DNA from 3 places in the Paenibacillus sp. MMS20-IR301 genome. Region 1 is predicted to be linked to each of the others. Evidence: riboswitches for the same ligand, from Rfam matches in the RefSeq annotation. Region 1 holds a riboswitch; each other region holds the start of a gene.

Evidence for each region. Region 1 has a riboswitch for cyclic di-GMP ahead of LOS79_RS23025 (anti-repressor SinI family protein). Riboswitches for the same ligand answer to the same signal wherever they lie in the genome.
Region 2: another riboswitch for cyclic di-GMP. It lies ahead of LOS79_RS22505 (choice-of-anchor A family protein); the one in region 1 lies ahead of LOS79_RS23025 (anti-repressor SinI family protein).
Region 3: another riboswitch for cyclic di-GMP. It lies ahead of LOS79_RS26430 (flagellar assembly protein A); the one in region 1 lies ahead of LOS79_RS23025 (anti-repressor SinI family protein).

The regions. Positions count from the first base shown of each region.
Region 1 is NZ_CP135275.1:5,391,207-5,401,930, reverse strand. It holds gene odhB (2-oxoglutarate dehydrogenase complex dihydrolipoyllysine-residue succinyltransferase) at 1-821, opposite strand, end outside; gene LOS79_RS23030 (2-oxoglutarate dehydrogenase E1 component) at 879-3,743, opposite strand; cyclic di-GMP riboswitch class I at 4,913-4,997, shown strand; gene LOS79_RS23025 (anti-repressor SinI family protein) at 5,027-5,176, shown strand; gene LOS79_RS23020 (helix-turn-helix domain-containing protein) at 5,308-5,652, opposite strand; gene LOS79_RS23015 (TasA family protein) at 5,796-6,407, opposite strand; gene sipW (signal peptidase I SipW) at 6,498-7,082, opposite strand; gene LOS79_RS23005 (hypothetical protein) at 7,084-8,274, opposite strand; gene LOS79_RS23000 (aldo/keto reductase) at 8,668-9,645, opposite strand; gene LOS79_RS22995 (PadR family transcriptional regulator) at 9,789-10,349, opposite strand; gene LOS79_RS22990 (MDR family MFS transporter) at 10,356-10,724, opposite strand, start outside.
Region 2 is NZ_CP135275.1:5,269,286-5,280,009, forward strand. It holds gene LOS79_RS22470 (energy-coupling factor transporter transmembrane component T family protein) at 1-4, opposite strand, end outside; gene LOS79_RS22475 (energy-coupling factor transporter ATPase) at 1-899, opposite strand, end outside; gene LOS79_RS22480 (ATP-binding cassette domain-containing protein) at 875-1,741, opposite strand; gene LOS79_RS22485 (Gx transporter family protein) at 1,761-2,324, opposite strand; gene LOS79_RS22490 (NusG domain II-containing protein) at 2,308-2,697, opposite strand; gene LOS79_RS22495 (HD domain-containing phosphohydrolase) at 2,905-4,380, opposite strand; gene LOS79_RS22500 (alpha/beta hydrolase) at 4,933-5,898, opposite strand; gene LOS79_RS22505 (choice-of-anchor A family protein) at 6,204-8,117, opposite strand; cyclic di-GMP riboswitch class I at 8,199-8,288, opposite strand; gene LOS79_RS22510 (hypothetical protein) at 8,372-8,521, opposite strand; gene LOS79_RS22515 (LPXTG cell wall anchor domain-containing protein) at 8,826-8,993, opposite strand; gene LOS79_RS22520 (hypothetical protein) at 9,822-10,604, opposite strand.
Region 3 is NZ_CP135275.1:6,156,589-6,167,312, forward strand. It holds gene LOS79_RS26425 (DMT family transporter) at 1-774, shown strand, start outside; gene LOS79_RS26430 (flagellar assembly protein A) at 860-2,479, opposite strand; cyclic di-GMP riboswitch class I at 2,583-2,676, opposite strand; gene LOS79_RS26435 (FUSC family protein) at 2,973-4,082, opposite strand; gene LOS79_RS26440 (ABC transporter ATP-binding protein) at 4,371-5,495, shown strand; gene LOS79_RS26445 (ABC transporter permease) at 5,485-6,291, shown strand; gene LOS79_RS26450 (ABC transporter permease) at 6,288-7,121, shown strand; gene LOS79_RS26455 (ABC transporter substrate-binding protein) at 7,118-8,191, shown strand; gene LOS79_RS26460 (IS4 family transposase) at 8,719-9,840, opposite strand; gene LOS79_RS26465 (hypothetical protein) at 10,557-10,724, opposite strand, start outside.

The sequences.
Region 1 (10,724 bases):
ATCTCGGCATTCAGCAGCGGATAAGCCTTGAGCGCGCCGATTACGGCTTTGGTGAAGAAGGACATGAAGCCGAGTCCGACATCATGCTTCTCCTTGAAGGCATCCTTGCGGCGCTTGCGGATGTCGAGAATCGCGGTCATGTCCACCTCGTTGAAGGTGGTCAGCATCGCGGCCGTCTGCTGCGCTTCGACGAGGCGGCTGGCGATCGTCAGCCGCCGCCGCGACATGCGCTTGCGCTCGGTGGCTTTGCCATCCTCAGCGTGCGGTGCCTTGCCCGCTGCCTGCAGCGCGGGCTTCACCGGCTCCGGCCGTGCCGGCGCCGGAGCGGCAGGCGCAGCGGCCTGCGGCACGGCTGCGCCATGCCCGTTCACATCGGCCTGGGCAATCCGGCCGATGGGGTCGCGGGGACTGACCTCGCCGAGGTCGATGCCCCGCTCCCGGGCCAGCTTGCGCGCCCCCGGCGAGGCCAGGGCCGCAGTGCCCCCGGCCGCAGCTTCGGCGGCTGGGGCGGTTACGGCAGCGGCAGGCTCAGCCGCTGCTGCAGGTGCAGGCGCTGACGGCGCTGCGCCGTCAGCGTCCAGCCCGGCGGGGCTGCCGATAATGCCGATGGCTTCGCCAACGGCAACGTTCTCGCCCGCCTGGCGCAGGATGGAGGAGATTACGCCATCCTCCTCCGCACTGATCTCCAGATTGACCTTATCGGTCTCAAGCTCCGCGAGCACATCACCCTGGCCGACAGTGTCGCCCTCTTTCACCAGCCATTTGTAGATGGTTCCCTCGGAAATGGATTCGCCCAGATCGGGTACTTTAATTTCGGACACAGGCCGTTACCTCCCCAAATATAGTGAATTACGTTATTATGAGTCCGCCTCCTGCGTTCAGGAGGACGGTACAGGTGCTTGTATAGGGGCATTTAACTTCAGGGCTTCCCTAACGATGCGCCGCTGCTCGAAGCTGTGTACATCCGCATAGCCGCTGGCCGGGCTGGAGCGCTCCGGACGGCCGATGTACTGGACCGCCTGCTGCGGGGCGATAGCCCGCAGGCGGGGTTCGGCATAGCTCCAGCCGCCCATATTCTTCGGTTCCTCCTGCACCCAGACGATCTCCTCCAGGGAGCCGAAGCTGCTGAGATAGGTGCCAAGCTCACGTTCCGGGAACGGATACAGCTGCTCCAGGCGGAGAATATGGAGCCAGGAGAAGTCCTGGCCGCGCGCTCCCTCAAGCTCAGCCTGCAGGTCGATAGCGACCTTGCCGCTGCACACGACGAGGCGCTTGACCTCGCCGGGATTCTTGCCAAGCAGCGGCTCGGGCAGCACCGGCTGGAAGGTGCCGGAGGCGAGGTCTGCTCCGGCTGAGGTGCTGCGCGGATTGCGGATCAGACTCTTCGGTGCCATGATAACCAGCGGCCGGGCATCCCCCTGGCCGCACAGGGCAGCCTGGCGGCGCAGCAGGTGGAAATACTGGGCGGCGGAGGTCAGGTTCGCGACAGTCCAGTTCTCCTCTGCAGACAGCTGCAGAAAACGCTCCAGCCTGCCGCTCGAGTGCTCCGGCCCCTGGCCTTCATAGCCATGAGGGAGCAGGATGGTAAGATTGCTGCGCTGTGTCCATTTGGCCCGGCCGGCGGCGATGAACTGGTCTATAATGACCTGGGCGGCATTGGCGAAATCGCCGTACTGCGCTTCCCAGAGCACGAAGGTCTCCGGTGCAAAAACATTATAGCCATATTCATAGCCGAGTACAGAGGCTTCCGACAGCGGGCTGTTGTAGACGCCGAAGGAGGCGCGGGAATTCGTCAGCTGATGCAGCGGAGAGAAAAGTTCACCGCTCTCACTGTCATGGAGGACCAGATGCCGGTGGGCAAAGGTGCCGCGCTGTGAATCCTGGCCGCTGAGCCGGATCGGAGTGCCGTCCTTCAGGATGGTGGCGAAGGCCAGCGTTTCGGCGAGCGCCCAGTCGACCCGTTCACCGTCATTCAGGGAATCCTTGCGGCGCTTCAGAATCCGCTCCAGCTTCGGATAGACTGTGAAGCCATCCGGAACGCTAAGCAGCTCACGGTTGATCTCCTGCAGACTGGACAGCGGAACTGCTGTCATGCGCTGAGGCGGAGAAGATGTGTCCAGGGCTACGGAGGCTTTGGATTCCGCGCTCTTCTGTTTGCCTTCCTTCATCTGGTCGAAGGCCTGCTGCAGCACCTGATCGGCATCCGTAATCATCCGCTGCACATCCTCCGCGGTAACCACCTTCTCGCGCTGCAGCCGTTCAGCGTATACCCGGTAGACTGTAGGATGACTGCGGACCTTGCTGTAGACCAGCGGCTGGGTAGTATCCGGATCATCCATTTCGTTATGGCCGTGGCGGCGGTAGCCGATCAGATCAATCAGGAAATCCTTCTTGAACTGGTGGCGGTAAGCACTGGCCAGCCGGACGGCAGCAATGCAGGCTTCCGGATCATCTGCATTAACATGCACCACCGGAATCTCATAGCCTTTGGCAAGGTCACTGGCATAGTGGGTGGAGCGGGAATCTTCACTTTCCGTAGTGAAGCCGATCCGGTTATTGACGATAATATGCACAGTACCGCCGTTTTGATAACCTTGCAGTTTGCCGATATTAAGAGTTTCAGCAACAATACCTTCGCCCGGAAAAGCGGCGTCGCCGTGCATCAGTACAGCCATCGCCTTATTCGTATTCAGCTTAGGCAAGCCCGGAGCACTGCGTTCCTCCTGTGCTGCGCGTGTGAAGCCTTCTACTACAGGATTAACGAACTCCAGATGGCTCGGGTTGTTGGCGAGCGTAATCCGGGTGCGCACGGTTTCGCCCTCACGGACAGCCCGGTCAGCTCCCAGATGGTATTTCACATCGCCGGTCCAGCCATAGTTAATCCCCATGGAGCCTTCGGACGGGAACAGCTCCTTGTTCGGCGAGTGGTGGAATTCCGAGAAAATAATATCATAAGGTTTGCCCAGAATATGGGCAAGCACGTTTAGTCTTCCGCGGTGAGCCATCCCCATAAGAATATGTTCAGCGCCGTCATGGGCGGCAGCCCGTACAATCTCATCCAGCATAGGGACAAGGGCATCATTGCCTTCCAGGCTGAAGCGCTTCTGGCCGACGAATGTCTTATGCAGGAAGGTCTCGAACTGCTCTACCTGAATCAGCCGCTTCAGCAGCTCCTTGCGTTCTGCATTGTTCAAGGGAGCCGGTGAGGTGGTCGATTCAGCCTGGCTGTTAAGCCAGCGCAGCTCACGTTCATCATGCACATGCCCGAACTCATAGGCAATAGTCTGCGTGTATGCCTGGCGCATCCGGTGAACGGCATCCATGGCAGTATGCACGCCCTCCGGGGCATTCTCCCAGATCAGCGATGCGGGCAGGGCATTCAGGTCTTCGCGGGTGAGCTCGTAAGTCTCAATCTCCAGCCATTTCGCCATCGGGTTGCTGCTCCGCTCCAGCGGATCAATATCCGCAGCCATATGACCGTAGATCCGGATGTTGGCCATCAGCTTGGAGGCCTTTACGGCCTTTCTGAGCCACTCGGTATCCCCGGAAATTGCCGGTGGAGGCGTCTTGTCGGTCTCAGGGGCGAGCGGAGGCGGACCGGATACAGTGAACAGATCACGGTAGTGAGGCTCGACGGAAGCCGGGTTGTGGACGAATTGCTCATATTTCTCCTGGATGTAGCCCAGGTTGGGGCCGTAGTATTTGCTCCAGACGGAATGGGTATAGGGCTCTTTGATGGCCATGAATAGGTCCTCCTAACGGATAAACTCCACACGCGGCATACAAGTGTGCCACCAGGCGGAGCTGCAATGTTTGCGGTTTCATTCTCACCATTATTGTGCTACTTTCCGGCAGGGTAATCAATTCATACTTTCGGGCAATCCGTTCGCAAAACGGTATGATTCAACATGAGATTCATACGGAACAATCATAAATCTTATAGGCAAGGCCGGAGTAAAGAAAAATGCTATATAGATTGTACTAAAATACTTTAGAAAACCTGAATTACAGAATGTTCACCATAAACAGCGGTAATCAGCAAAAAATTTGGAAATAACGGCGGCCGGAAGTCCAAAACTCATCTTTAAGCGGAAAATCATGTACAATGAGCTGCCGCGCGCAGGTAAATGGGTTGAATGTACCCACCATTAAAAAATGCAGCCAGCCACGCAACGGTTGTTCAAGGGACCAGCTTAGCGTTACGGACATGAGAGACGTTAAGCCTGCAGAAAGCTACCTGAGTGCCGGACCTTAAGGACATCAGCGCCGTTATTTCACCGGAAAAGTGGATTTTGCCTATGAAAAGCGGCGGATAAGGGCCGTCATGTCCGTAAGCCCGCCCCAATGGCCTTTTTCGAGCGAACAAAGGCTGTGGTGTCCGTATGCGTCAGATTGGGAGTGTATTTGAACCAGACAGAGGGGATTGACCCTCTATAACTTGCTCCAACACCACGCTTGGCTTCCTTAGTGGGAGCGAAGGCCAGCAATCGTGTACAATAAGCTGTCGCGCGGATAGAAGGTGAATACAATAGAATGAATTTCGGCCGTTCAGCAAGAAGCTCTTTGGGCATTCCTGTATCCTAAATCAACAGGTAGCTTTCCAGTTCAAACTATAAAAAATAAAAATAAAATTTTTAAGAATTTTTGTAGTTGCAAAACATAAAATTGGGTAATTACTCTTATATTGTGTCACGGAAGCGAAGTCTATAATAACTATATTTAAACGGAATGAGGGCGCTTGAAATAAAAATGGGAATATTTATACAAGCTGTAGGCAATTTCAGCTAAGGTTCTTCACAACTTAACATAAAAAAATTCCAGATATCGACACACTTTTCGTTAAAGTTCTTGTATAATGTTATTGCGGAGAACGGTTTCATTGATTTTATCCAGATCCTTTCAAAACAAAGGGTCCAGTAAAGGGTAAACCTGCTGAAAGGCAGGGGCACAAAGTCTCGGATCTAAAGTAGAAATACTATGATGGCCGGACTGCCTGGGGACGAGAAAAATTCTAGGAGGAGATTTCTTGGATCAGTCCAACCAGGGGAATGATGAGCTTCAGGCAGTTGATCTGGATTTAGAATGGGTATATCTGCTCATGGCTGCTAAGCGGGCCGGTATCCAGGCGGATGAGATCCGCCGTTTTTTTAATGAGAAGGCACTTCAGGCGATGTAGGATAACCAGTCTTGCAGGGATACATACAGAAAAGGGCACAGCGATTAGAACGCTGTGCCCTTTTCTGTATTCCCGGGCAGGGGCATAACCGGGTGCAGCGGACCGCGCCTGGCTTTACCGGATCATTCTGTTCAATTATCCTTCTGGTCCAGCCGCCATTTCTGGTAATCAAGAAATTCCTTAAATTCACGCTTGCTTATACCGGAAGCCATAGCCTCCTGAACCAGGCTGAACCATTCTCCGTCCAGAGCCGGTTCTTCGGTCTCAGCGAGTCCGCCATACAGCAAAACATGAATGGATACCTGAAGCGCGTCAGCAATCTTTTCGATAAATTGAATGGAGGGGTTGGATTGAATATTCCGTTCCACATTGCTTAAGTATGATTTCGCCACGTCAGCCTTGTCCGCCAGTTCGGATAGAGAATAACCCTTCTCCTGACGAAGCCTATGGATGCGGCTTCCCATATTATCTGACATGATTACAACGCCCTCCGTACTTTTTGACACTAGTATAACAAAAATTCGCAAAACCGACAAAAATCATGCGGGCGGGAGAAAAAGCAGTATACCTTGACCGTTGCCGGCTTCAGATATACTGCTTTTAGACAACGCATCAGTTCTTAGTAGGCTTTCTTAGCACCTTGTTTAGCTTCGAAATCCCAGATCAGTTTGATTTTATCTTTCTGGAAATAGTTCTGTGCTTCGCCGGAATCCACGAATTCAAACTGTACTGTGAAGCTGTCCTCCGTACCGGCTTTGATGCCGTCAGCTTCAGTGAAGAGCTGCTCAATGAAAGTTCCGGTGTTATCTACAAGATCCGGGGTGATATTCTTCAGATCAGCGAGTGTAGTCTCATAGACCACTGTCGGTGAAGTGAGGGTCGCTTTGTCTTTATTCACGAGGAATTTCACTTTAATGAACTTATTCAGGTCAACGCCATTGTTGTCGCCGAGCGTATCGGTTACCTCTGAAGTCGTTTTGAGCTTGATTGAACCGATATCAAGGGTGCCGGAGTTTTTCAGTTTGAAGTTCTTAGTTACAGTATCGCCCGGCTTCAGGTTGGAAATATCAACGATGACAGAAGGATCCGAAGTCAGATCGAGTGTACCTGCTGCGAAAGTTGCTGTGCTCTGTGCAGTGTCGCTGAAGTAAGCGAAGGTTCCTCCGCCGATTAAAGACAAACCAAGTGCAGCCGATGCAACGCCAAGACCCAAAGTTTTCTTGATACCCATTAATAATTCCTCCTCTAATTGTTTGAGATTAGTTGTAGGCAGCGCCTATATATTTGTATCTTCCGGTTCGTAAACGGAAGGTAACAACAATTATTGCGGTGTTTCGGGTGCGGAAGGAGCGGATAGTGCCGCGTTTTTCTTTTCAAGTGCACTCAGCGCTTTCCACGAACTGTAGAGTGCATAGAACAGCAGCATCAGGCCCGGCACAATCATAAGGATTATACTGCCGGCTTTGGAGACGGCGAAGTTCATGGCATACCCGACATACGGGATAGTGGTTCCGGTGTACTGTGCGACAACATTGGCCGAGCTGACAGGATTCATGTCAGGAGCATCATTGTTATCACCTTTTGTGCGGTATAGAGCCTCACCGGTTGCAGAATTAAGTGTGGCTTCAACGATCCGGTGGGTAATCAGAATATTGTCCTCGCTTCTGAAGGTGATGACATCCCCCTTCTGGAACCGGTTCATATCTCCGCCAGGCTTCAGGGCTACAATCGAACCGGTCTGGATGCCTGGCTCCATGGAGCCGGAGAGCACGGTTTTGATTTCATACCCGAAGAAGGAAGGCTCACCGCCGGAGCTCTTGGATACGACTACGGCTGCTACCAGCAGGATGAAGATCAGGAGCATAGCTGTAGAGAGCAGGTTACTAATCCATTTTCTAATCTTCATGTTAATCTCCGCCTTTGTCTTGTTGGGAGTTAGAGAGATCTGGTGCAGGTTCTGGCTCAGGTACAGGGCTTGCCGTGGCTTGCGGTTCCTGTGCCGTGGCTTCAGTTAATTCAGGTGCCGGTGTTGCGGCAGGTTCTGGCTGCCCGCTTCCGGCCGGATCCGGGAGGTCTGTGACTTCGCCCGGTTTGTCTGCGGAAGTGTCTTCTGGTTTAGTCCCGTCCTCAGGCTTGGCAGCAGCCTTCTCCTCGGCCTCCGCCTTTTCTTTGGCCTCCGCCGCCTTCTGCTTCTCCAGAGCCTGCTTCGCTTCTTCATCTTTCTTCGCCTGTTCCGCGAGACGCGCCTGCTCCTCCTCTTCCAGGCGTACGCTGCGGGTCTCGCTGATCAGCTGCTGCTGGCTGCCGATTTCCGCTATGCTGGAAGCCGCACTGTCTTTCAGGCTAAGCAGTGAGGAATTAAGACTGTTGTAAGTGGAGAGCAGAGTGCCTGATATATTATCCTCCGGCAGAGTGGCCGTGACCGGGAAGATGAACCGCTGTGAAACCGCCTCCTGGCTGAAACCAAGGGGACCATAGACCAAGTCGCTGACGGTCAGGGAATAAGCTGTATCCGGATCATGCAGTGACTGCAGGTACTGGATAATTCCGTTTAATGAAGCGGTCAATGTTTCTGACAGCACGTCGCTCTGCGAGAGGCTGCTCTGGAATTCGCTGAAGAACTGATCATCAGTAATTTCAAGACAATAAGGATCAAGGTTGTTCATATATCCTCCGATTACCGCGAGTCCTGCGGCTGCAGCGTTTATTTCTGCGGTTAGCTCATTCCAGGTTTGCTGGTTAGCATTCAATTGGATATCTGCTTGCTTCAGACCGGAATTAAGCTCTGATAACTGTTCTGAGAGATGTTGTTCGGCAGCGTCCAGCTCAGTCAGCGACATGCTCTCTATGGATGATATTCCCTGATAGCTTTGCGGGAAGCTGTAGTCCTTAAGGGATGCAGCTAACAGAACTGCGGCAGTAACATGGCCTTTGAACTGAATAAGCTGTTCTTTGAACGTCTCGGGAAATACTGCACAGAAGCTGATCTCACTCTCCAATTGGGCTGCATCGGTAAAGCCGCCGTAGGTATTGCCGATCTGCTGTGAAGTACACAGGAAGAGCAGAGAGATTACCACGCCTGACTGCAGGGAACGCAATCCTATTTTGGAGCCCGTGTTTACCCTTTTTTTAGATCTGGGTTTCAGAGGAAGTCCTCCCCTCAAAAATCTGTTTATCTGTTCGTTATTATCGTTCTTTATTAAGAACGTTTCGGTAATGAAATCATAACTGTATTGTTTCAAAAAGAAAACCGTCATTTACTTCTGTATTTCCTTTATAACGAACGAAAATCATTGTTTTTCTTGATTTATCTCTATTTATCACTGTATATCTAAATATGTTCTTAATAAAGAACGAATGAATATGTCGTTTTTGCAAAAAAATAACCGGCTGCGCCTGGCGCATACCGGTTATTCAGGGTTTATATTTAAATGTTAATTTCCGGGGGACAATCTGTCATTCATCAGCTAAGGATAATGAGAGCAGTTTCCCTAAGGGAGCTTCTCCCCGCGCGAGCTGACATACAGCTCGTACCATTCCTTGCGCGTAAGCTGAATGCTCTCCGCGCCTGCACAGGCCTTGATGCGCAGCGGATTAACCGTGCCGATGACCGGCTGAATTGCTGCAGGATAAGTCATCAGCCAGGCCAGTACGATCGCTTCGGGGGTTGTGTTCTTCTCCTCAGCGAGCGCACGGACTCTGGCTGCGGTGTTCACTACACTTTCAGGCTGCCCCTCCAGCGGGCGGCCGCTGAACAGACCCTGGGCCAGCGGCCCCCAGGCCTGGAGCTGGATGTTCTCTTCGCGGCAGTATTCTATCGTGCCCTCGGGGAAGGTGATATCCTTCCACTGTTCACGGTTCACGCTGAGTGCGGCGTCGACCCAACTGATTTTGGCCAGGCTCATATGCAGCTGATTCACGATGAACGGCTCGTCACAGTAGGCCTGCAGCAGCTTGATCTGGGCGGCGCTCATGTTGGAGACGCCGAAGTGGCGCACCTTGCCGGCGGCCTTAAGCTGATGCAGTGCTTCAGCAACCTCTTCGGGATCCATAAGCGGGTCCGGGCGGTGGAGCAGCAGAATATCGATATAATCTGTGCCCAGCCGCGAGAGCGTTCCGTCTACACTGCCCAGAATATGCTCCTTCGAGAAATCAAACATATTGGTGATATCCCCGGGCTCCATTAGCCTGATTCCGCATTTCGACTGCAGAATAACTTCATCGCGCAGGCCCGGACGCTCCTTGAAAATCTGCCCGAATACCTTCTCCGCCTTGCCGCGGGTATAAATATCCGCATGATCAAAGAAGTTAATTCCGATCGACAGCGCTGCTTCAAGGGCCTCATGACCCTGTTTAATTTGACCAGCCGTAACCGGCTCATGGTCCCATTCTCCGCCGAGTCCCATGCAACCTAGAGCAATGCGGCTGGCAGGAATGCCGCGTTTGTTTAGCGGTAACGCTTTCAGCAATTGTATCCCTCCATACCTGTTGAATTAATGACTGCGAGAATATTGTACACCTTCAGGAACTGGTATGGTATTCCGCAGTACAAATAGAGGATTGTCCCGGGCCGCAGGCAGCGGCAGGGAACAATCCTCTTGTGCAGATGATGCTATAAATCAATCGGTCTGCCGGTATCACTCAGCCTGCGGTCAACCACATCCTGATGCAGACGCTTCAGCCATTTCAGCTCAGTCAGACTGTGCTCATATCGGCCGTACATCAGATGCAGCGCTGAGCGGGGGACCACCGTAATATGCTCCTCATATACCTGGTAAGCGTAGTTCACCTGGTGTTCTGTCTCCCGGATCCGTTCCTCCAGCAGCCGCTCAACCTTCTCCTGATCAATATAACGCGAGAGGGCCAAGGCCATGTAGAGCGGATGATAGAGCTGACCACTGGTCTTGATCTGCTGCAGAATTAGCTGCTCCATGAGTTCTCTGCCTTTATCAGTGATCCGGTAGATTGTCTTATCGGGGCGGTCAGGGCTGCGGATAATCTCGACGGCTTCAATATGTCCGCCTTCGGCCAGCTTATCCACAGCATAATACAGGGAGCCCATCTGCAGCTTGATGAACTGATCCATTGTGCGTTCCTTCATGACTAGTGTGATTTCATAAGGGTGCATATCCCGTTCCAGGAGCAAGCCCAGAATCAGCAGCTTCATGGACATGTCCGCTTACCGCTGGCCTGAAGCCGGCTGCGATTCCTTCGGCTGAACGAGCAGGCGGTCCTTCGGCATCACCAGAACAAACACAACTGCAAGCGCCGCAGGCACAATTGCCCACATGAACGTATGCGTAATTGAAGCGGATAACGAATGTGTAATCTTCTCCAGCACCGGCGCCGGAATTTGTGCCCGGGCTTCAGGAGTCAGCGCAGCACGCGGATCGCCGAAGGAGGAAGCCTGGCCGCTGTTGCCGAAGGCTGCACCAAGCTCCGAGGTGAAGCTGTTGCGCTGGATAATCCCGAAGATGGTAATCCCCAGCGTCATGCCGAGGGAGCGCAGGAAGGTGCTGGTAGACGTTGCCGACCCCCGCTGGCGCAT
Region 2 (10,724 bases), 120 kb from region 1:
TCATGGTTATCCCCCGTTTCCTGCGCTCCGCGGGCTTCGCCGCGTTCAGCCAGCAGGGAGGATATCCGCTCAGCAAGGCCCTCCGCGCTAAGGACCGGCTTCTCACCGGCCAGGCCGAAGCGCTCAGCGGCGGCCTGCCAGTACCTTAGCGACTGCGGAACCGTCAGTCCGCAGCGCTCCAGAATCGCCGGATCAGCGGCCAGCTCCTGGCCGCTGCCCTGGAAGGCGAGCTCGCCGCCCTTCAGCAGGGCCCAGCTGTCGGCATACGGCAGCAGCTCATCCATCCGGTGCGTCACGATGATGATCGTCCGGCCCTGCTCGCGGCACAGCCGCTCCAGCAGCGCGATCAGCTCCGCGCGGCTTACGGGGTCCAGGGTAGCCGTCGGCTCGTCGAGCACGACAATATCCGGGTCCATCGCCAGTACGGAGGCGATAGCTGCCTTACGCATCTGGCCTCCGCTAAGCCGGAACGGATTGCGTTCCAGCAGGGCAAGATCAAGCCCCATATCGGTCATCGCTTTACGCGCCCGCTCCTTGGCTTCTTCCAGGCTCATGCCGAAGTTCATCGGCCCGAAGCAAAGATCCTTCTCGACCGTATCCTCGAACATCTGCTGCTCCGGGAACTGGAACACTAATCCGACCCGGCGGCGCAGCGGAAGCAGCTTCGGTGATTTCTCTCCTGCCTTAATCGTCACATCCAGCACCTGGACCGTGCCTTCTGTCGGCTTCAGAATCCCGTTGAACAGCTGCAGCAGCGTCGACTTTCCAGAGCCGGTAGCCCCGGCAATCCCGGTCAGCGAACCCTGGGCAATCTTCAGATCAATCCCGTGCAGCGCCGCCACCCGCCACATGCTGCGCTCAGCGTAGGTGTAGCTTACTTGCTGTAATTGTATGGCCATAGCTTGTCTATAAGCTCCTTTTCGCTGGCGGGTACATCCACCGTAATTCCCCGGCTCTGCAGTTCCCGGGCAAGACGCCACGGGTACGGTTCCAGCAGATGGCATTGCGCAAGGAGGCTTTCGCTGCGGAACAGCTCCGCAGGCGGCACATCAGCAGCAATACTGCCGCCATGCAGGGCAAGCACACGGTCGGAGGCCAGAATCTCATCCGCATCATGGGTAATCATCAGAATGGTGTAGGTCCCTTCTGCGCGCATATCCTGCAGAATAGCCATCAGCTCATTCCTGCTGCCTTCGTCTAACATAGAAGAGGCCTCGTCGAAGATGACGATGCCTGGCTTCATGGCGAGAATCGAAGCAATGGCGACACGCTGCTTCTGTCCGCCCGAAAGCTCTCCGGGATGCTTGGACAGCAGATGGTTAATCCCCAGCTTCCCGGTATAGAACTCCAGCCGCTGCTTCATTTCCTCATAGGACAAACAAAGCCCTTCCAGGCCGAACAGAATATCCTCCTCTACCGTCTGCCCGATGAACTGATTATCAGGATTCTGGAACACCATCCCGACACATTGCCGGATGTCCCGGGTCGTCTCCTCCTGCAGTCTGTGCCCGCAGACATAAATCTCCCCGGCACTCTTAGGCAGCAGGGCATTCAGCAGCTTAACCAGTGTAGATTTCCCGCATCCGTTCGGGCCGACGATGCTTACCCACTGGCCCTGCGGAATGGACAAGGTAATATTATGGAGAATCGGATGCTCCGGATCATACCCGAAGGAGACCTCTTTGAGAGCTATAACAGCGGACTCCCCGCCTGCCTTATTCTCTTGGTTCAAATCATTCATGTTAGTCATCCTTCCGCTGCTAGTGACCCGGTCCGTTCAGGAACTCTTCAAACAAGGATATCTTGGATAGCGACGCTACCACATACCGGACGGCAAAGCCCACAGCAATCCCTGTAACAATCCCGGTGATCAGCAGAACAGGCAGGTAGTAGAAAATACTCGACGAATGGAATACAAACGAAGCCGCAAGCAGCTGGCCGGTATTATGGGCAAGCCCGCCTGCAATACTGATGCCGATGACGCTGAATCTGGTGCCGCCAAGCTTCACAAGGGCGAACATGACAACAAAGCTGAACAGCGAGCCGAACAGGCTGAAGAGCAGACTGGACAGTGTCCCAAGCAGAAAGGCCGTCAGCAGCGTCTTCAGAATCACGAGTACGAATACATCCCTCGCGCGCAGAAAGTAAATACAGGTCAAAATCATAATGTTGGCAAAGCCAAGCTTCGCCCCGGGCATCAGCCCCATCCCGGCAAGCGGGATCTGAGCCTCAACAATACTGAGCACCACCGCAACGGCTGCAAAAATCGCAATGATTACCGTCCGTTTGAGTGCTGTTGCGGATTCACTACTGGACATAGCCATCTACTTCATCCTCCCCCGACCCGCCTGCAATTTCTACTAATACCCGGTGCGGCAGACATACTATGGTCTGCTTGGGCAGTGTAATAAACCCGAATCCGAGGCATACCTGGTCCGGACAGTCGGCATCGTACATCTCGATTCCGTAATCATGCACCTTCAGAATGTTATAGCCCCGGTCAGTCCGGACCTCAATCGTCTGTTCTTCCTTGGTCAGTGTTACCGTTTTGAATAATTCTCCGTCCACCGTTATATTCGCCACGAGCTCTTTGCCCGGCCCGCCTTTATCAGCATCGTTTGACAGCCACCTCGGCACTATAAAAGCGAGCGCAGCAATCAGAACAATAGAAATCAGCAGCACATCTGCGCGTTTCATAAAAATCTCCCTTATTTTTTAATTAAAAACCAGACTTAATAATTATAACGGTCTGCCCTCAATCCTTCAATGAATGTAGTCGTTAATTGTCGCATTTCATGCCCAGTTCACAAAATAGGCACGCAAAGCAGAAGCGGAACCTTCCTGAAATTGGATGGCATCCGCTTCTGCAAGAAATATAAGGATAAACGGGAGGTGAAGCCCTTTTTATCCGGTTTTGACCGGATAGATATCCTGGTGCAGCCGGGCCTTCCGCCCGAAATAGTCCAGGAACAATCCGGCGAATTCCGGGTCCCACTGGCTGCCTCTCCCCTGCTCCAGAATGGCCAGTGCCCGGTCATGATCCATCCCCTTGCGGTAAGGCCGGTCCGAGGTCATCGCATCATAGGCATCCGCCACCGCAATAATCCGGCCATGCAGCGGAATATCCGTTCCTGCCAGACCATCCGGATATCCTCTGCCGTCATAACGCTCATGATGTGAACGTACGCCGCCAAGATAAGGCTCCATCTTCTCAGCCGGCTCTATCTGACGCAGGATGTTCTCCCCCAGCACCGGATGGCTCTTGATCTGGTCAAACTCCTCCTCCGTCAGCGCCTCTTCCTTGAACAAAACGCTGTCACTTACACCGATTTTGCCGATATCATGCAGCAGAGCCGATTTGCGCAGGTTATCCAGCTCCTGGCCCGTAAGCCCGGCAAGCTGTCCGATAATGACGGAATATTCCGCCACCCGCAGCGAATGACCCGCGGTATAGGAGTCACGGGCATCCAGCGCCACAGCAAGCGTGGTGAAGTAGCTGTCCAGCAGCTGCCGGTTCTGTTGCTCCCGGGCCTGCAGCCCCCGGACCATCATATTAAAGCCCGCTACCAGCTTCGAGAATTCATCGGAATATTCGTCCTGCACCTGGATCAGATTCCCGTCCTTCACCTGATTCATTGCCTGGTACAGCTCATCAATCGGGTGCTGCACACTGCTCGTCAGCAGCCAGGCCGCGATGGAGGAGAAGGTGGTCCCGATCAGCAGCACCATCCCTGCCCAGGCCCAGTAATTCTGCATCCCGACTCCAACTACCGCACCTCCTTGATCATGCAGGCGGATATGTGTAGCCATGATAAACAGAAACAGCGGAAAGGTGCCGATCAGCATACAGCTCACCATAAATTTGGGGCGGATCGGTATAAACACATGCCCTTCCAGTGAAAAATCAACACCATACTGTTCCAGCGCGCGGTTTCTGAATTCTTTGATCAGGGGAATAATTGCCGTACAGGTAAGGAAAAACTCAATCAGCGCATGCATACTGGCCACCAGTACAGCTCCGCCCATTGCTATAAGCATATAGAAATACGGTATCGTAATCCATCCATTACGGATCATCCAGAACGTCATTAGTATAGCCGGCAGGGATAACCCCATGAGATGCGGCCCCAGAATCCGCTGTACCGCCCGTTTGGGCATTTGATGGGTATGGAGATATGCCTTCTCCAGCATCGGCAGTGTCAGATTCTCCTCAAGCAGAGCTGCCCGGATTGGCTTAATCTGATTAAGGAAGACCCCGATCTCCATTACTGCCATAATGATGAAGGAAAGCATGAGAACCAGCAGAAGACGGAAAAACTCCTGGGTGCTTATCGTCAGCGAGGACAACAGAAGCAGACTTCCTACGGCCAGCACTGCCACTACTGAGCCGAATATATAATTCCGGATCTGATTCTTTAAAAATATTCTGTATAGTCTCATCTGTACCTCATTCCCGTCCGGCCTCAGCCCGTTACCGCTTGTATTTATATATTTTTCATGATATAATAATCCAATATTTGTTTTCGAGTATATTATCCCCATCAAGAAGATGTCAGGCCGATGAATCACTTTTCTATACTATCGGCAGTTTGGACACAAAATCTTACGTTTTCTTGCAGGACCTTTCCTTTTTATGAGATCAAATTCGAACATAGCATTCCGATTCACACTGGCGCGGCCACGGAGCCGCAAGGACAAAAGAGAGGTAGGGCTTTTGTCGTATTGGAAGGATTTTTCTCGCCACACGGCTGCTGGAAATAACAAGGAACTACGACACCCGTTTCGCTCACAAACGGCGGGGGATTCATATACCGATAAGCATGGCTGTGCTGCTTCCCTGAACGCAGGGAAAGGCCCCATGTGTGGAACATATTAGCGCCCGGTAACCGCCTAATTTGCGGATACCGGGCGCGTCTACGTTTCAGGAGGTATTCAGACCGGACGGACCGATGCCGGATTGTCTACATAACGCTCCACGAATTGGCCAACCTTGCGGACATATTGTATTTTATCCGTATCATAAGCAAGACCATGCCCCGCTCCATGCACTACCATCTGCTCCTTCGGACTGCTGCAGGCGCGGTACAATTCCTCCATCATCGCAAACGGCACGAACTTATCCGCGTCTCCATGAATGAACAGGATCGGAACCCTTGCTTTGCGCACCTGCTTCAGCGCAGAGGCTTCACCAAAGAGATAACCGGCCTTGAGCTTGGTAACTAAGCTGGCAACCGGCACGAACGGAAAGCTCGGCAGACGGTACATCCGCCATAGCTGATAGGACAGCTGGGCTTTGACCGAAGTGTATCCGCAATCCGCTACCACTGCCTTCACCTGCGGAGGCAGCTCTTCCCCGGCCGTCATCATCACGGTTGCTCCGCCCATCGATACACCATGCAGTACAATCTGCGCTTCAGGTCCGGTTTCCTCCAGAATATAATTGATCCACTGCAGATAATCGCGCCGTTCGTGCCAGCCGAAGCCAATATAGCTGCCTTCACTCTGCCCGTGCCCTCTGGCATCAGGAAGGAGCACATTATAGCCCAGATTATCGTAATAGTTCTTGGCGGTTGCTCCCATATCCTTGGCTTTGCCGGAATAGCCGTGGGCAATAATCACCGTACGCCCGGCAGCCCGCCCCGATGCCAGAAAGTAACCCTTCAGCTTCAGTCCATCATGCGAGATCAGTTCAGCTTCGCGGAAGCTTTGCCGTGACACCCAGTCTGCGCCTTCCCCCCATGAAGCGCCGGCTACCGGCGGGTCAACCTTGAGATCCGGTGTCTTTGCCAGGAAATCCTTCGGCGCCCGCTTAATTGCCACTCCGTAAAAGAAGAATCCTGCATACACTACCCCTGCTACCATAATAATAAGCCCTGCAAGCAGGATTACACTCCACATACACGTTTCTCCTTCCGGTGAATACCCAGATACTTCAGGGTGATTAATACTCTTGTGTCAACAAACCAGCAGCTATGCAGTCAGTATAGCACGGCTTCCAGCCATCTTGAAATTTCTGCCGGCAGTCTGGATGTTGCGGTTATTCCGCATAAAATAACCCCACAATGTGGGGCTGTATGACTGAGGCACTTTGCGGACTCCTAACCCTTATTGATTCTAAAGGATTAAAAGGGCTGCTCTCGGAGCATATTTCCTCCAAAAGCAGCCCCAAAGTCGCCATTAGCCCGTGGTAAACAGCAAATAGTTTATTTACGTCTGCTATTTCTTGCTCTTCTGCCCAGCAGCAGGCCCAGACCCGCAAGAGCTATACCGGCAATATAATAAGGCGCCGGACTGGATTCTCCCGTCTGCGGAAGAGTGGCTGCCGCAGTCACACTACCCTGCGGAATCTCTTCATCATCTATGGTTAATTCGGGACCCGCTGACGGCGAAGCTGCAGGAGTTCGCACCGGTGCCGCAGTGGCTGGCCGGATTGTAGCCTTCGGCAATATAGTGGCTACCGGTCCGAGCGGAACCGCATCATCCTCTACAATGAAAGTGGTAACCGGCGTCGGCGTCGCCAGAATGAACGTAAACGGCGATACCACTGGCGGAGCCGTTGGTGCCGGTGTCGGTGGCGCTGTTGGTGCTGGCGTCGGTGGAGCCGTTGGCGCTGGTGTTGGTGCTGCTGTTGGTGCTGGCGTTGGCGTCGGTGTCGGTTCCGCTGTTGGTGCTGGCGTTGGTGTTGGTGTTGGTGTTGGTGTTGGTGTTGGTGTTGGTGTTGGTGTCGGTGTCGGTGTTGGTGTTGGTGTTGGTGTTGGTGTTGGTGTTGGTGTCGCTGTCGGCGTTGCCGTCGGTGTCGCTGTCGGCGTTGCCGTTGGTGTCGCTGTCGGCGTTGCCGTTGGTGTCGCTGTCGGCGTTGCTGTTGGCGTTGCCGTTGGTGTCGCTGTAGGTGTTGCCGTCGGTGTCGCTGTCGGCGTTGCTGTCGGCGTTGCCGTTGGTGTCGCTGTCGGCGTTGCTGTTGGTGTCGCTGTCGGCGTTGCCGTTGGTGTTGCTGTCGGCGTTGCTGTCGGCGTTGCCGTTGGTGTCGCTGTCGGCGTTGCCGTTGGTGTCGCTGTCGGCGTTGCCGTTGGTGTTGCTGTCGGCGTTGCCGTTGGTGTCGCTGTCGGCGTTGCCGTTGGTGTCGCTGTCGGCGTTGCTGTTGGTGTCGCTGTCGGCGTTGCCGTTGGTGTCGCTGTCGGCGTTGCCGTTGGTGTCGCTGTCGGCGTTGCTGTTGGTGTCGGCGTTGGTGTAGATGGATCTTGACCTGTATATGGATAGTGGTGAGATTCCCCTGATCCAGAGAATGAAGCTCCAATTACATTGCCGTTAATTTGAGCATTGTTGAAGTTAATGGAAGCTAGCGGTGCAAATACAGTTCCCAATACACCTATGCCTTCAATCTGCACGCTGGTTGCCTGACTGAAGTTATATAACACTTTTGTAGCCTGGGCTGTGCTGCTTTTACCATTTATCCAGACGCCCATGTTCTTCATAGAAACTGTAGATCCGGAAATATTAATTATGGCTGTCGAGCCTTCAGGAATATCAATACTCAGACCATGAGCACTGGATAGCTTGCTGCCGTCTACTGTAAATACATTCACACCGGAATTTTTACCTGTAAGAGTAAGGCTGCCATTATCCGTTGTAGTCCCGTTAGCGGAGACGGCGGCTAGCTGTTCCGATTTATTACGTAATAAGCTGAACTCGGCCGCGAAATCTATGACATTCTTTTTGAGCTGCAATGTTCCTGTACCTCCGCGAGGACCGCCGTTTCCGGTGTAATGCTCTCCGTACACTACATCACCAACGGTCTCCCCCTGCGAATAATTCAAATCGCCACCAGCGATAAGTGAGTAAGCTTCCTTCGTTTCTTGACTAGTCAGACTGTGCCCAACTGAATAGCCTTCTTTTAAATTTACATTTCCGCCCGCGGCTAATCTGCCTTCCACATCACTGTGCATGCCTTCATAGCTGCCCAATATGAACACGTTATACTTAGAAGCATTACCAGGCAAAGAAGCTCCTTCGGCTTTTACTGAAATATTGCCAAGTAGAGTTATTCCGCTGCCACCTACAACCAAAACAGATATAAGACCTAACACGATAAGACGCTTAAACTTACTGAACCGGATCATACAGGCTCACCTCACAGTTAATATAATAAATGCCTTGTTTCATATAACAAAAAAAGGCCGCCGGAAAGAGAGTATGCTCTTTACGGCAGCCGGACGATCATGGCGCTGTCAGGCGCTTTAGATTCCTTGACTTTGCGTCCCGCACTTTCGTACGGTTTGCTTTTATACGTGAGTAAGTTATTATGTTGTGAAATTATGCACTAAATCATATCTACAGTGAAAAGTCTATGACATTCGTTACTCTGGAACTATTTTCAGTTTATCTGCTCCCTCTGCCTGTTGTCAATTAATTCCTTTGTGAATTTTTGAATTATTTCCCCCTTAAAATCTCCCAATGCAGCACTATACAAGGATTTAACGCCAAATGCAGCAGTTTTCTCCCTAATCTCCCTTCTTCTTTTCATACTCCGCAATAAACGATCATGCTTTTTTGAAACTGCGCTAAAAGAACTATTTTTAAATATCGCAAATTTAAGTAAATCAAGATAGGATTCCAGCCCTTCTTGTATTGATTGCAGTTCTTCTAACGTATTCAGCTTCCGCAGGAAATATTGCAAAAATTATACCACACCGTTCCGAGTAAGCTTATGCAGCATCTATCCACATAAAAAAGAGCTGCCTGCGGGAGGACGTCTTCTCCCCAAGCAGCCCCTGTCCCGTTCAGCGGTGATACCGCCAGCTTTTTCGGGAAGAGCCTAACTCTTTAGTTTATTTACGTTTCCCTGATCTTGATTTTCTACCGAGGAATATCCCTAATCCCGCAAGCATTACTCCTGCCAAATAATAAGGGAATGGACTTGATTCACCGGTCTTCGGTAAAGTTGCTACGGCCGGGACACTGCCTAGGGGCATCTCTTCATCAATGATGGTCACCATCGGCGTTGCGGTTGGTGCTGGTGTTGCCACGGCCGGTTTAGGTGTGGCTGATGGCACCGCAGTTGCTACTGGACCCAAAGGCAGAGGATCATCGACGATTATTACAACCGGGATTACCGGCGTCGGTGTTGGTGTGGCAAAAATAAATGGCGGTGTTATTGGAGCCGGTGTTGTTACTGCAGTTGGCGGGGCTGTTGGCGCTGGCGTCGGCGTTGGTGTTGGCGGTGCTGTTGGCGCTGGTGTCGGCGTCGGTGTTGGCGGTGCTGTTGGCGCTGGTGTCGGCGTCGGTGTTGGCGGCGCTGTTGGCGCTGGTGTCGGTGTTGGTGTCGGTGTTGGTGTTGGTGTTGGTGTTGGTGTCGGCGTTGGTGTCGGTGTCGGCGTCGGCGTTGGTGTCGGTGTCGGTGTCGGTGTCGGCGTTGGTGTCGGTGTTGGTGTCGGTGTCGGTGTCGGTGTCGGTGTCGGTGTCGGTGTCGGTGTCGGTGTCGGTGTCGGTGTCGGTGTCGGTGTCGGTGTCGGTGTCGGTGTCGGTGTCGGTGTTGGTGTCGGTGTCGGTGTTGGTGTTGGTGTCGGTTCTGGGGTGTTCGGTGTTCTGGGGTTGGCGTTGGTGTGTGGTGTCGGTCTGGGGTTGGCGTTGGGTGTTGGTGTCGGTTCTGGGGTTGGGGTTGGTGTTACCGTTGGTGTCGGCTCTGGGGTTGGCGTTGGTGCTACCGTTGGTGTCGGCTCTGGGGTTGGCGTTGGTGCTACCGTTGGTGTCGGTTCTGGGGTTGGCGTCGGTGCTACCGTTGGCGTTGGTGCGATTGTCGGTGTTGGGTGTTGGTGCTGTTGGTGCTATCGTCGGCGTTGGTGTCGTACGTTGGCTGCGGCTGTCGGGTTGGCGTTGGTGCTATCGTCGGAGTTGGCGTCGGTGCGGCTGTTGGTGTTGGCGTTGGTGCTATCGTCGGCGTTGGCGTCGGTACGGCTGTTGGTGTTGGCGTTGGTGCTATCGTCGGCGTTGGCGTCGGTGCGGCTGTTGGTGTTGGCGTTGGTGCTATCGTCGGTGTTGGCGTTGGTGCTATCGTCGGCGTTGGCGTTGGTGCTATCGTTGGCGTTGGCGTCGGTGCGGCTGTTGGTGTTGGCGTTGGTGCAATTGTTGGCGTTGGCGTCGGTGCTGCTGTTGGTGTTGGCGTTGGTGCTATCGTCGGCGTTGGCGTTGGTGCTATCGTTGGCGTTGGCGTCGGTGCGGCTGTTGGTGTTGGCGTTGGTGCTATCGTCGGTGTTGGCGTTGGTGCTATCGTCGGTGTTGGCGTTGGTGCAATTGTTGGCGTTGGCGTCGGTGCTGTCGGTGTTGGCGTTGGTGCTATCGTCGGCGTTGGCGTCGGTGCAGCTGTCGGTGTTGGCGTTGGTGCTATCGTCGGCGTTGGTGTAGGCTTCGGCGTTGATGTAGGTTTGACTGTCGGTGTCGGTTTTGGTGTACACTTCGGTGTCGCCGTTGGCTTCGGTGTCGCCGTTGGTGTAGCTGTCGGCTTTGACGTTGCCGTTGGGGTTGCCGTTGGCTTCGGTGTCGCCGTTGGTGTCGCTGTCGGCTTCGGCGTTGATGTAGGTTTGACTGTCGGTGTCGGTTTTGGTGTACACTTCGGTGTCGCCGTTGGCTTCGGCGTGCCGTTGGTGTGCTGTCGGCGGTGTGTTGGTGTTCGTTGGTGCTATCGTCGGCGTTGGCGGCTTCGGTGTCGGCCGTTGCCGTTGGTCGTCGGT
Region 3 (10,724 bases), 770 kb from region 1:
CTACTGTTCGCGGGAATCCGTACAGTAGCCGCTGGCATTATACTGATTATTGCCGCCCTGCCGAGACGGGGGCAGCTGCATTTCAGACAGCTCTGGCCGGTCTATCTGGTGTCGGCTTTCCTTAGTATTGTCTTCTACTACGGCTTCCAGACGATTGGCCTGCAGTATGTGCCTTCCGGGCTATTCTCGGCCATTGTCTTCCTCCAGCCGGTGCTGCTTGGAATCTTTGCCTGGCTCTGGCTTGGCGAGCGGATGTACGGGCTGAAGATTGCCGGGCTCATCATCGGCTTCCTCGGTGTAGGTTCATTGAGCCTTGGGGGATTCACCGGAAGCATCTCTGCTGCCGGTGTGATTCTGGCTTTAGCCAGTGCGCTTAGCTGGGCACTGGCTACGGTCTATACGAAACGGAATGCGGCGCGGGTGGATATGCTGTGGATGACGGCCATGCAGATTATGATCGGCGGACTGATTCTGCTGGCTGCGGGTTCAGCATCCGAGAGCTGGGGGGATATTACCTGGAGTCCGGCATTTATTGTAAATACGTTATTCATCGCGGTCTTTGTAATCGCGCTGGGGTGGATGGTCTACTTCAAGCTGATCAATGAAGGCGAAGCCGGCAAGGTGGGCTCGTTCACCTTCCTGATTCCGCTGATCTCAATCGGTTCAAGTGTGGTTCTGCTGCATGAGCAGATTACACTGAATCTGGTGATCGGCATGCTGCTGATCGTGGGCAGCATTATTCTGGTCAATGTCAGGCTGGCCAGGACGCACTGACAGAATAAACGGCTGCAGCCCCGCCTGGCGGGACTGCAGCCGTTTATGTTATGTAACAAACTCTGAAAGCCGGTATATTGCGTCATTACAGATGCTGCAGCTCCCGCTGGATCAGCCGGCCGCCGGATTGCTGGACATTGCCCTGTAAGCGGGCAATGTCAATGACAGCATATTCCTCATAGAGCTGCGTAATGCTGTCTGAGAGGTTATGAAGCAGACTGCAGAAGGTGGTGAGGACACTGTCTGTAATGAATTCTGTGAATTGTCCCGGATGAGAGAATACCTCCAGCATATGCTTAAGCCGCTCTGCGCTGAGCTGGAAGGCAGGGTTCATGGAGAGCAGGGCGGACTGCAGATCACTGACCAGAGGATCAATATGGCTGAACTTATCCTCCAGCAGCAGCATAACAACCAGGCCGTATTTAACAGACTGCTGGCGGGATTCCACATTCTTGGCCAACTGACGGGCAGCCTCCTGCAGGGCCGCTGCTTCTGCCGCAAGCAGCTTGGAGAAGCTGTGCAGACGGTTCTGCTCCACTCCGGCCTGACCTGCGTAGAGGCAGGAGTCTATAGCCTCACCGCTTATATATATGCTTCCGGTGGCCGTAATTGTGGATTGCCGGATGCTGCCGTAAATATAGACATTTCCTAACGCTTCAATCCGCAGGGGGCCACTGATGGAAGCCGGAACAATAATGTCACCGGCGAACATAATATCCGTAGACTCCGCTGCCAGCTCTTTGGTGAGCAGGAGGCTTGCCGGCATATCGCAGGTCTGGGCACTGCCGGTGCTGCCGCAGATCCGCGGCCTGCCGGACCGCAGAGCGGCGATGCCTCCGTCCTGAAGGAGCCGGGCAGCCTGTCCCCCTGTGAAAGGGAAATCCTGCGGCGAAGGCGGCGGCAGCACGCTTCCATCTACGTCGAATCCGGGAATTCCTTCTTCGGGCGGCAGCTTGCGGGCAAATGCCTCTCCCTCCCACGCGAAAGGGGCGCCCGGAAACCTGAGGTAATCCAGCAGGCTTGCTGTTTCCGCGGCTTCTTGCTCAAGCAGCATTCCGTTTCCTGCATGCGTATGCTCCGGAAGAGACAATACCAGCCGTGATGCCCTGCCGGGCCGGGGGGCTCTTCCTTCGGCAATACAGACGGGAAGATATGTAGGGTTGTCCAGCTCTGCGTACAGGGCAGGAATATTAAGATTACGCAGTATAACAGGGTTGTCCAGAGCAGAGAGAATCTTTTCTATGGTGAGCGTGGACAGCAGCATTGCCCGGTTAGGCTCAGCCCGGACTGCAGCCTCGAAGGAGGCGGGGCAATTAACCAGATTCCAGGCATACTTCTCCACGCGGTATAAAGTGGAATGCACCTTGAGCTTATCAGGAGAGACGGTAATCTGATACTGCGGCTTCTCGCAGATCTCCCAGGTAATATGATCTGCCGAGGTCACCTCGGTAGGTTCCGTTATCGTCTTCCAGTTGAGCTTCAGAACTACAGGGGGAACCGCTGAGATTCTGGCGGGCTTGCCGCCAAGCAGCGGCGGGGTGACAAAGACCTGATTGTTCTGCACAAGAATAATTCCGTTCTTATCTCCGTTGGTCCCGCTGGGGGCCAGGCCTTCTGCAGAGAATGAATCCAGGAAGCCGTTACGTTCAAGCATCAGGGATTCCATGAATTCAAACCGGGATGGATCAATGAACTGCTGGGGCATGTTCTTAACCTCGCTTTTCGTATAATCAATGGCATTCGTACAGAAAAGAGCATCATAAAGCCCGGGAACGCCTTCTTGGCCGCAGCTGGCTTACGTGGTCTCTATTGGCAGCCTGGCGACCGTAAACGCGGCATATCTGCGCTTTTAGGCCCATGGCTTTGCGTCCTAACCTTTCGGAAAGTTTGCCTTTAGAAATAGATCAATGATATACACTCAGCATGAGGCAATTTCGAATCGACTGTTATCGACAAAAAAGATCATAACTGGTTTCTGGGTGTAACAGAAACTTCTGCAAACAAGCTTAATTCTAGTACTTAAGAAGCTATTTTTCAACTCAATTCTGCCAATTTATTAATAATCTTAAAATATGCATTGCCAGGGCGCAAAAAAATAGGCTTTACCAGAGCTTACAGCATATAGGAGATTTGGTTATAATGGTAACGGTATCCAGTGAAATCCCGGCTGAATGTAAAAAAAGGGACACCCCCCAAGCTTATAGCTTATGAGAGAGTCCCTTTTGCAGAAAGCGCACAGCGCGCGCTGTATTGGCCTTGGCCGGCTGGGCGGCAGCTGAGACTGCCGCGTAATCAGCACGTTCAATCTCTTCAAGAATCCGGTTCAGATGGGAGAAGACTGCCCCGAGATCACGGAATGCGGCGAGCGGGCACTCCCCCTGCAGTTCAGCGAACCAGGCCAGCTGTACATCACGGGCACGGCGCAGGCTCTCTGGAAGGGAGCGTCCGCACTCAGCATCTGACAGTGTCCGGGTACCGTATAAAGCAATGCAGTCCGCAGTAGCCGTCACAACCTCAATCATCCAGTCTGCTGCAGCATAATGTGCCGGCAGCAGAGCGATCTCCTCGGCAATACCCTTAACGTATGCGTGTATCCTGCCGAGATGGGATGTGGCCTGTGATAAAGCACCCAGCTCTTTGCGGCACGGGAAATGGGACAGCGTGTAATGCAGCTCCTTCTGCAGCCGGTCACTCTTTGCCAGCAGCTCACCGGACTGCTTAAGCGCTGCAGGGGCTGATGCGGTACCCCGGCTGCCGGCGGTCAGGCCGCTTAAGGCATCAGACAGAAGGAGACTGCCTTCAAGTGCCAAGCTCTTGACCTTGACGAACCCTTTGGGCGGAACGATAATCATATTTATGGCTAAGGCGATCAGCACGCCGATTAGCGTTTCGGCGACTCTCCAGACAATATACCCATCATGATAGAAGGTAAGCGCCAGAACGGAGGTTACGCCGACCTGCGACACAGCCTGGATATTAATCCGGCACGCGGTGGCTACGCCTATGCCGAGCAGCAGCATCAGCAGAATGGAGAGCGCGCCTACATCGAAGAAGCGGCCGACAATCAGGCTGACGATCCCGCCGAGCACAATGCCCAGCAGCCGGTAGGCGCCTTTTTCGAGGGAAGCTTTAACACTGCTCTGGGTAATCAGAATTGCCGCCAGCGGTGCAAAGTACAGATAATGGTCCCCGTAAAGGCTGTGCACCGCCACCCAGGAGAGTGAAGCAGCGAGCGTAATGCGTATCATATAAAGCGATAATCCGTATTTTTCAAGGCGGTCCTGTAACCCCTCGTTCATTGATTTCATCTTCTTTCATAAAAGTGAGAAAATTAACATGATTTTCAGCCGTTTTCATTATAGCACCCCCAAACGTGCCTGACCGGCTTCAGTTTTTACGAACTTGTTAAGTTTCACGGACTAATTTTTACATTGTAAACTATCGCATATAAAGGATTATTCCTTTATGCTATATATATTGAAGTCTGTCGAACCAGAGGAGGAAATGTCGCTTATCACCGCATGGCATGCTGCCTGGACGGATTGTCTCCCGCAGGAAGCGGGTAAAATAGGTTGTACTACATAAGGTAAGGGAGGTTGTTAGCTATAGCTACCCCGGAAGGCACTATCATTTCATTTGATCAGGTAATTAAGCAATATGACGACGAAGAGGCAGTATTAAAAGGCGTAAGCTTCGAAATTGAACGCGGCAAATTCTATACACTGCTGGGCCCCTCGGGCTGCGGAAAGACGACCATACTGCGGCTCATCGCCGGTTTTGCCGAGCCGACTGAAGGTTCCATTTATCTGAACGGCAAAGTCATCAATCATATTCCCGCTAACGAGCGGCAGGTAAATACGGTTTTTCAGGATTATGCTTTGTTCCCGCATCTGAACGTATTTGAGAATGTAGCTTTCGGACTGCGGATCAAGAAGCTGAAGAAGGATGTCATTACGCAAAAGGTGCAGGAAGCGCTGCGCTTCGTCAACCTGGTCGGCTATGAGCAGCGGGCCATTAATGAAATGTCCGGCGGACAAAGGCAACGTGTGGCAATTGCCCGGGCAATTGTCAATGAGCCGCAGGTATTGCTGCTGGACGAGCCGCTGTCGGCGCTGGATCTTAAGCTGCGTACGGAGATGCAATATATTTTGCGGGAGATGCAGCAGCGGCTGGGCATCACCTTTATTTTCGTTACCCATGACCAGGAAGAGGCGCTGGCGATGTCTGACTGGATCTTCGTCATGAACGGCGGCAAGATTGAGCAGAGCGGTACGCCTAATGATATCTACGATGAGCCGATTAACCGGTTCGTGGCCGATTTCATCGGGGAGTCGAACATTGTGCCGGGCGTGATGATTGAAGACTATGTGGTGGAATTTAACGGCCACCGGTTCGAGTGTGTCGATGCCGGCCTGAAGCCGAACGAAGCGGTGGAAATCGTAATCCGCCCTGAGGATCTGGAGATTGCGACGGTGGAAGCCGGTAAGCTGCAGGTGCGTGTGGATTCCCAGCTGTTCCGCGGAGTGCACTACGAGATCAGCTGTTATGACGGCTCCGGCCACGAATGGCTGGTCCATTCTACGCGCAAGGCGGAGGTAGGCAGCGAGATCGGCCTGTATTTTGATCCGGAAGCCATTCATGTTATGCGGTTCGGTGAAACGGAGGAAGAGTTCGACAAACGTCTGGAGGCTTACGGCGAGGTGGAGAGCGATGAAGAGTAAGGGCAAGTCGTATTACCTCATCCCGTACTACCTGTGGATTGCCTTATTCGTTATTGCACCGGTGCTGCTGGTTATCTATTACTCCCTGTTCGATCTCGACGGGAAGCTGACGCTGGATAACTACGTTAATTTCTTCACGCCGGTCTATATGAGAATGATGCTGAACTCCTTCTGGTATGCCTTCCTGATCACCCTGTTCTCGCTGCTGGTGGCTTATCCGGCGGCGTATCTGCTGACGCGCACAAAGCATAAGCAGCTTTGGCTGCTGCTGATTATTTTGCCGACATGGATCAATCTGCTGCTGAAAACCTATGCCTTCATCGGCATCTTCGGCACCTTTGGCCCGGTGAACAATTTCTTTGACTTGGTTGGAATAGGTGAACAGCAGATACTCTTTACAGGCTTCAGCTTTGTGTTCGTATCGGTTTATATTTTCATCCCGTTCATGATTCTGCCGATCTTCAGCGCACTGGATGAGATGAATCTGTCGCTGGTGGATGCAGCGCGTGATCTGGGCGCCTCCGGCTGGACGACGTTCCGGCGGGTGGTATTCCCGCTCACCATCTCCGGCGTACGCTCCGGCTGCATGGCAGTGTTCATCCCGGCACTGTCGCTGTTCATGATTACTCGCCTGATTGCCGGCAACCGGGTTATTACGCTCGGTACCGCCATTGAGCAGCACTTCCTCGTCACGCAGGATTGGGGTATGGGCTCTACGGTAGCGGTGTTCCTGATCGCCATTATGGCACTGTTCATGATTCTTACGGGCAGCTCGCGGAAGGGGGTGCGCGGGTGAGAAGCAAGAATAAAAACGGGATAGCGAATATCTATCTGGTGCTGGTCTTCGTTGTCCTGTACGCGCCGATCTTCTACCTGATGTACTACTCGTTCAACAGCGGCGGCACGATGCATGAATTCGAGGGGTTCACGCTCGACTATTACCGCGAGGTTGTCGGGGACACCCGGCTGATGATTATTATGATTAACACCCTGGTGATTGCGCTTCTGTCTTCGGCGATTGCAACAGTAATTGCTGTCATCGGAGCACTGGCGATCCAGCATGTCCGCAGCCGCCGGGCCAAGAATACGCTGCTCTCGCTGAACAATGTGCTGATTGTCAGCCCGGATGTCATTATCGGAGCCTCGTTCCTGATTCTGTTCACCATTGTCGGAATCAAGCTGGGCTTCACCTCCGTTCTGCTCTCGCATGTGGCGTTCAGCATTCCGATCGCCGTTATTATGATTCTGCCGCATCTGCAGGAGATGAGCCCGACGCTGACCGATGCAGCCCGTGACCTTGGGGCTACCCGCCGCGATGTGCTTACGAAGGTTATTCTGCCGATTATCAAGCCGGGGATCTTCAGCGGGTTCTTCATGGCCCTGACCTATTCCCTGGATGATTTCGCGGTCACCTTCTTCGTAACGGGCAACGGCTACTCTACGCTGTCTGTTGAGATTTATTCGCGGGCACGGCAGGGGGTTTCGCTGTCGATCAACGCGCTGTCGACGCTGATCTTCCTCTTCACCATACTGCTGGTAATCGGTTATTACTACCTCAACCAGCGTAAGAACAAACCAATGATGCATACCGCAGAACCGGTTGCCGAAGCGGGGGTGCCTAGATGAAGCAGCTGATCAATACTTTTCTGGCCATTCTGATTGTCGCTTTCGGGCTGATGTTTCTGGCCTACCGGCTGAATTCAGCGGAAGGCTATTCCGGCGGCAATACGCTGACCATCTATAACTGGGGTGATTATATCGATCCCGACCTGCTGAAGCAATTCCAGGAGGAGACCGGCATTACGGTCATCTACCAGACCTTTGACTCCAATGAAGCGATGCTGACCAAGGTCGAGCAGGGGGGTACGGTCTTCGATGTCGTCGTGCCATCCGACTATGCCATTGCCAAGATGCGGGAAGAGAATCTGCTGCTGCCGCTCGATCACAGCAAAATTCCGAATTTGACCAATATTGATTCTAAATTCATGGACCTCTCCTTTGATCCCGGCAACATGTACTCCGTGCCCTATTTCTGGGGAACTGTAGGCATTATCTACAACCCGGATATGACGGAGGGGATGGATTTCAGCAGCTGGAATTCGCTCTGGGACAAGCGCCTGAATAACGAAATCTTCCTGGTGGACGGGGCCCGTGAGGTGATGGGGATGGCGCTTAACAGCCTGCATTATTCCGTCAATGACAAGAACGAGGAGCACCTGCAGGAGGCGCTGTCCAAGCTGAACAAGCTGTCCCCGAATGTCAAAGCGATTGTCGGCGATGAGATCAAGATGCTGTTGGCCAACGAAGAGGCCTCAGTAGGAATCGTCTGGTCCGGTGATGCTTCAGAGATTATGGACGAGAACGACAAGCTTGATTATGTGGTGCCGGAGGAAGGCTCGAACATATGGTTCGACAACATGGTCATTCCGCGCACAGCAGCTAATGTAGAAGGCGCGCATAAGTTCATCAACTTCATGCTCCGCCCTGATGTGGCCGCGCAGAATACGGAATATGTCGGCTACTCTACGCCTAACACGCCTGCACTCGCGCTGCTGCCGGAGGATATTTCCGGGGATGAGCGCTTCTACCCGCCCGCCGAGATCACCGACCGGCTGGAGGTCTATGATAACCTCGGGAAGCGGATGCTCGCCCATTATAACGAGCTGTTCCTGAAGTTTAAGATGAACAAGAAATAGGAATTGGAGTTAGAATGGGATTGCCTGGCGGCACCTGGACACCCGTATGCGGATTATCTGCGTGCGGGTTTTTTTTGCGGAATGAGCTGGAATGGGGGTAGTTGGTGAACTGGTGAAGAGGAACTGATAGGGCATGTAAGGTAAGGGGGGACGGGGATGAATAGGCGGGAGCAAGCGGGGATAGGCAAGAGTAGGTATAAGTGAGAAATGAGTATGGATAAGTAGGAAAGAGTAGGTGTGCGAATGGCAGGAGTAGATATGCGCGAATGACGGGAGGAGGCAGGAATGGCAACCTTAGCAGCATTGGTGGATGTAATTAGAGTGTTATCCCAATTTAGTTGGATTTTATCCACTTGCTGATGAGCAAAAAGCGTCTGCCTGAGAAATAGTTGGAAAAACAGCACTTAATTTGTAATATTTAATCTGAAAAGGCTGAATCCTATAGAAATAGATGCTGTTTTTCCACTTAATTGCTCGAAATCGCCCGGAGGCATGAAATTAAGATACGTTTATCTAGGCCTGTTGATTTACCAGTTTGTGTTAATAAAATGGACGGCTTGAGCTAAATAAATCCTCCACTCCACAGGTAACTTATGCAGCGCAAATAACCGGTCAAAGTTCGCGAACGTTAACCTAGCGCTAGCGTGCACGATACGATTTCCCTGCTCAAACAGAAACTTTAGCAACACATACACCAATAAAGCCACATAGAGCTGTCCATAGACTGCATTTTCTGTGGTTCCAAACAACTTGGGAATGTTTAAATGCTGCTTAATCCAACGAAAAAAAACTTCAATCTGCCAACGTTTCTTATAGATCTCTGCTATGGCTTCTGGGGAGTGCCAGTGCAGATTTGTTGCGAGAATGACGGGATTTCCCTTGGGATCTTTCAGAATAACCACTCGAAACCGATTCTCGGAGAGCGCCTTTTTCTTTCCCAATTGGCACGTCAAATCCTGTTCGATCCCTCCCTCAAATGGGCGATTTCGCAGGCGCGGGATGGGATTGGCGAGCGTAGTATTATCCTTAAGCCGAATCACAAAATATTGCCGCTCTTTCTGCTCTTGATAGCGGTCAAACAGTTGGTGCTTCCCGTAAGCACGGTCACCCACCAAAATAAATTGGCTGTCGAGCAGCGCAGCACAACTGTTTAGATCATGCTGAATGGCCGGGGTCTCCGTCACTTTGTGCAATTCGTTCGAGTCCCCGAGTAACCCGACATGCAGCTTAACGCCTGCTTTTCGCCCTTTAATTTGCGCCCACGGCAACCGACCCTGACCGACCGAAATAGTGGTGGAGTCCACGATTAACAGGTCTTTCGGAATACCGAGGGTACGCTTTGTCTTCCGGTTACATAGCCCTAGCATCAGATTCAATAGACGCTTAAATACTGAAAAAGGAACCGCCTTGGCCTTTTTGGAAAGGGTAGAATAATTCACCGTACGTTGTCCCTGAAGGGACATTCGCTGTGCGCCGTCTCGGTATCCATCCCACTGCTGAAACGCAGCTTCCGCCAAAAATAAAAACAAATCATACACGGTAAATTTACGCGCAACATCCGTATATTGTAATTCTTCCAGGATGGGACGCATGTCTTCCTCGGGAATCACCAATTGCAGAATGTGTGAAATTGAAGTAGACTTTTTCATGAGGTCGCCTCGTTTCGGATAGTTTGTAGGGGTACAAACACTTTACCGAATGAGCGGCCTTTTTGCTACCTTTTTTTGGCTAATCAACAGGCCTAACGTTTATCCACTTACTGATGCTGCGGTCAGTGCCGGGTGGTCTTTCCGGCCATATAACCGGGTAGCCAGGCAACAATTCTTCCGCAAATAATCGCTGTCTAAGCCTGTGAGTGTGTACCGGCCCATCACTTACCGCGCCCCTCTAACACCTACCCATCACTTACCCGTCACTTACCGCACCTACCGCAACTACCCCGCACTCGCCGCGCACCTATCAGGTATCTGCCCCGCACCTGGTACCTTGCAGCCTCGCTACTTACATGCCGTTTGCTAAAGCTGGCTCACCAGTGCTTTTCACACAAGAATGTTACTTGGCATACGCCTGAGCGGAGAATGAAGCAGAGTTAGCCCTGCCAGGCGCTGCAGCATCCAGCTGCGTTAATCTGTTAAGTAATCAGCCCCACAATCTGACCGGAGGTGGCAGCACTCCACTGTACCTAAAGCACGGCACGGAAGTCCCGTCCATCACCGCCCAGCACAATGGCACGACACGGAACTCCACCAACCACTGCACAGTAGCGGCACACAGTAAAATGGTTAGATGATCCGTAGGCCCGCAGTCTGTTGCATTCATGCCGGTTCGCTGCAGTAACCTCTTTGTTGCGCTTTTTGGCCACAGGTTAGTTGAAGTACTCCAGTACGCCCCGCCCCAGCTCATAGCGGCTGATTCGCTCCCGATTGCTGGTGGGGAGGGGGAGGAGCCAACCCTTGTCTGACAGACTGCGCAGCGTGCGGACTGCCGTCCGGTAATCGACAGTGAAATGCTCTTTAACATCCTGGGGGCGGAT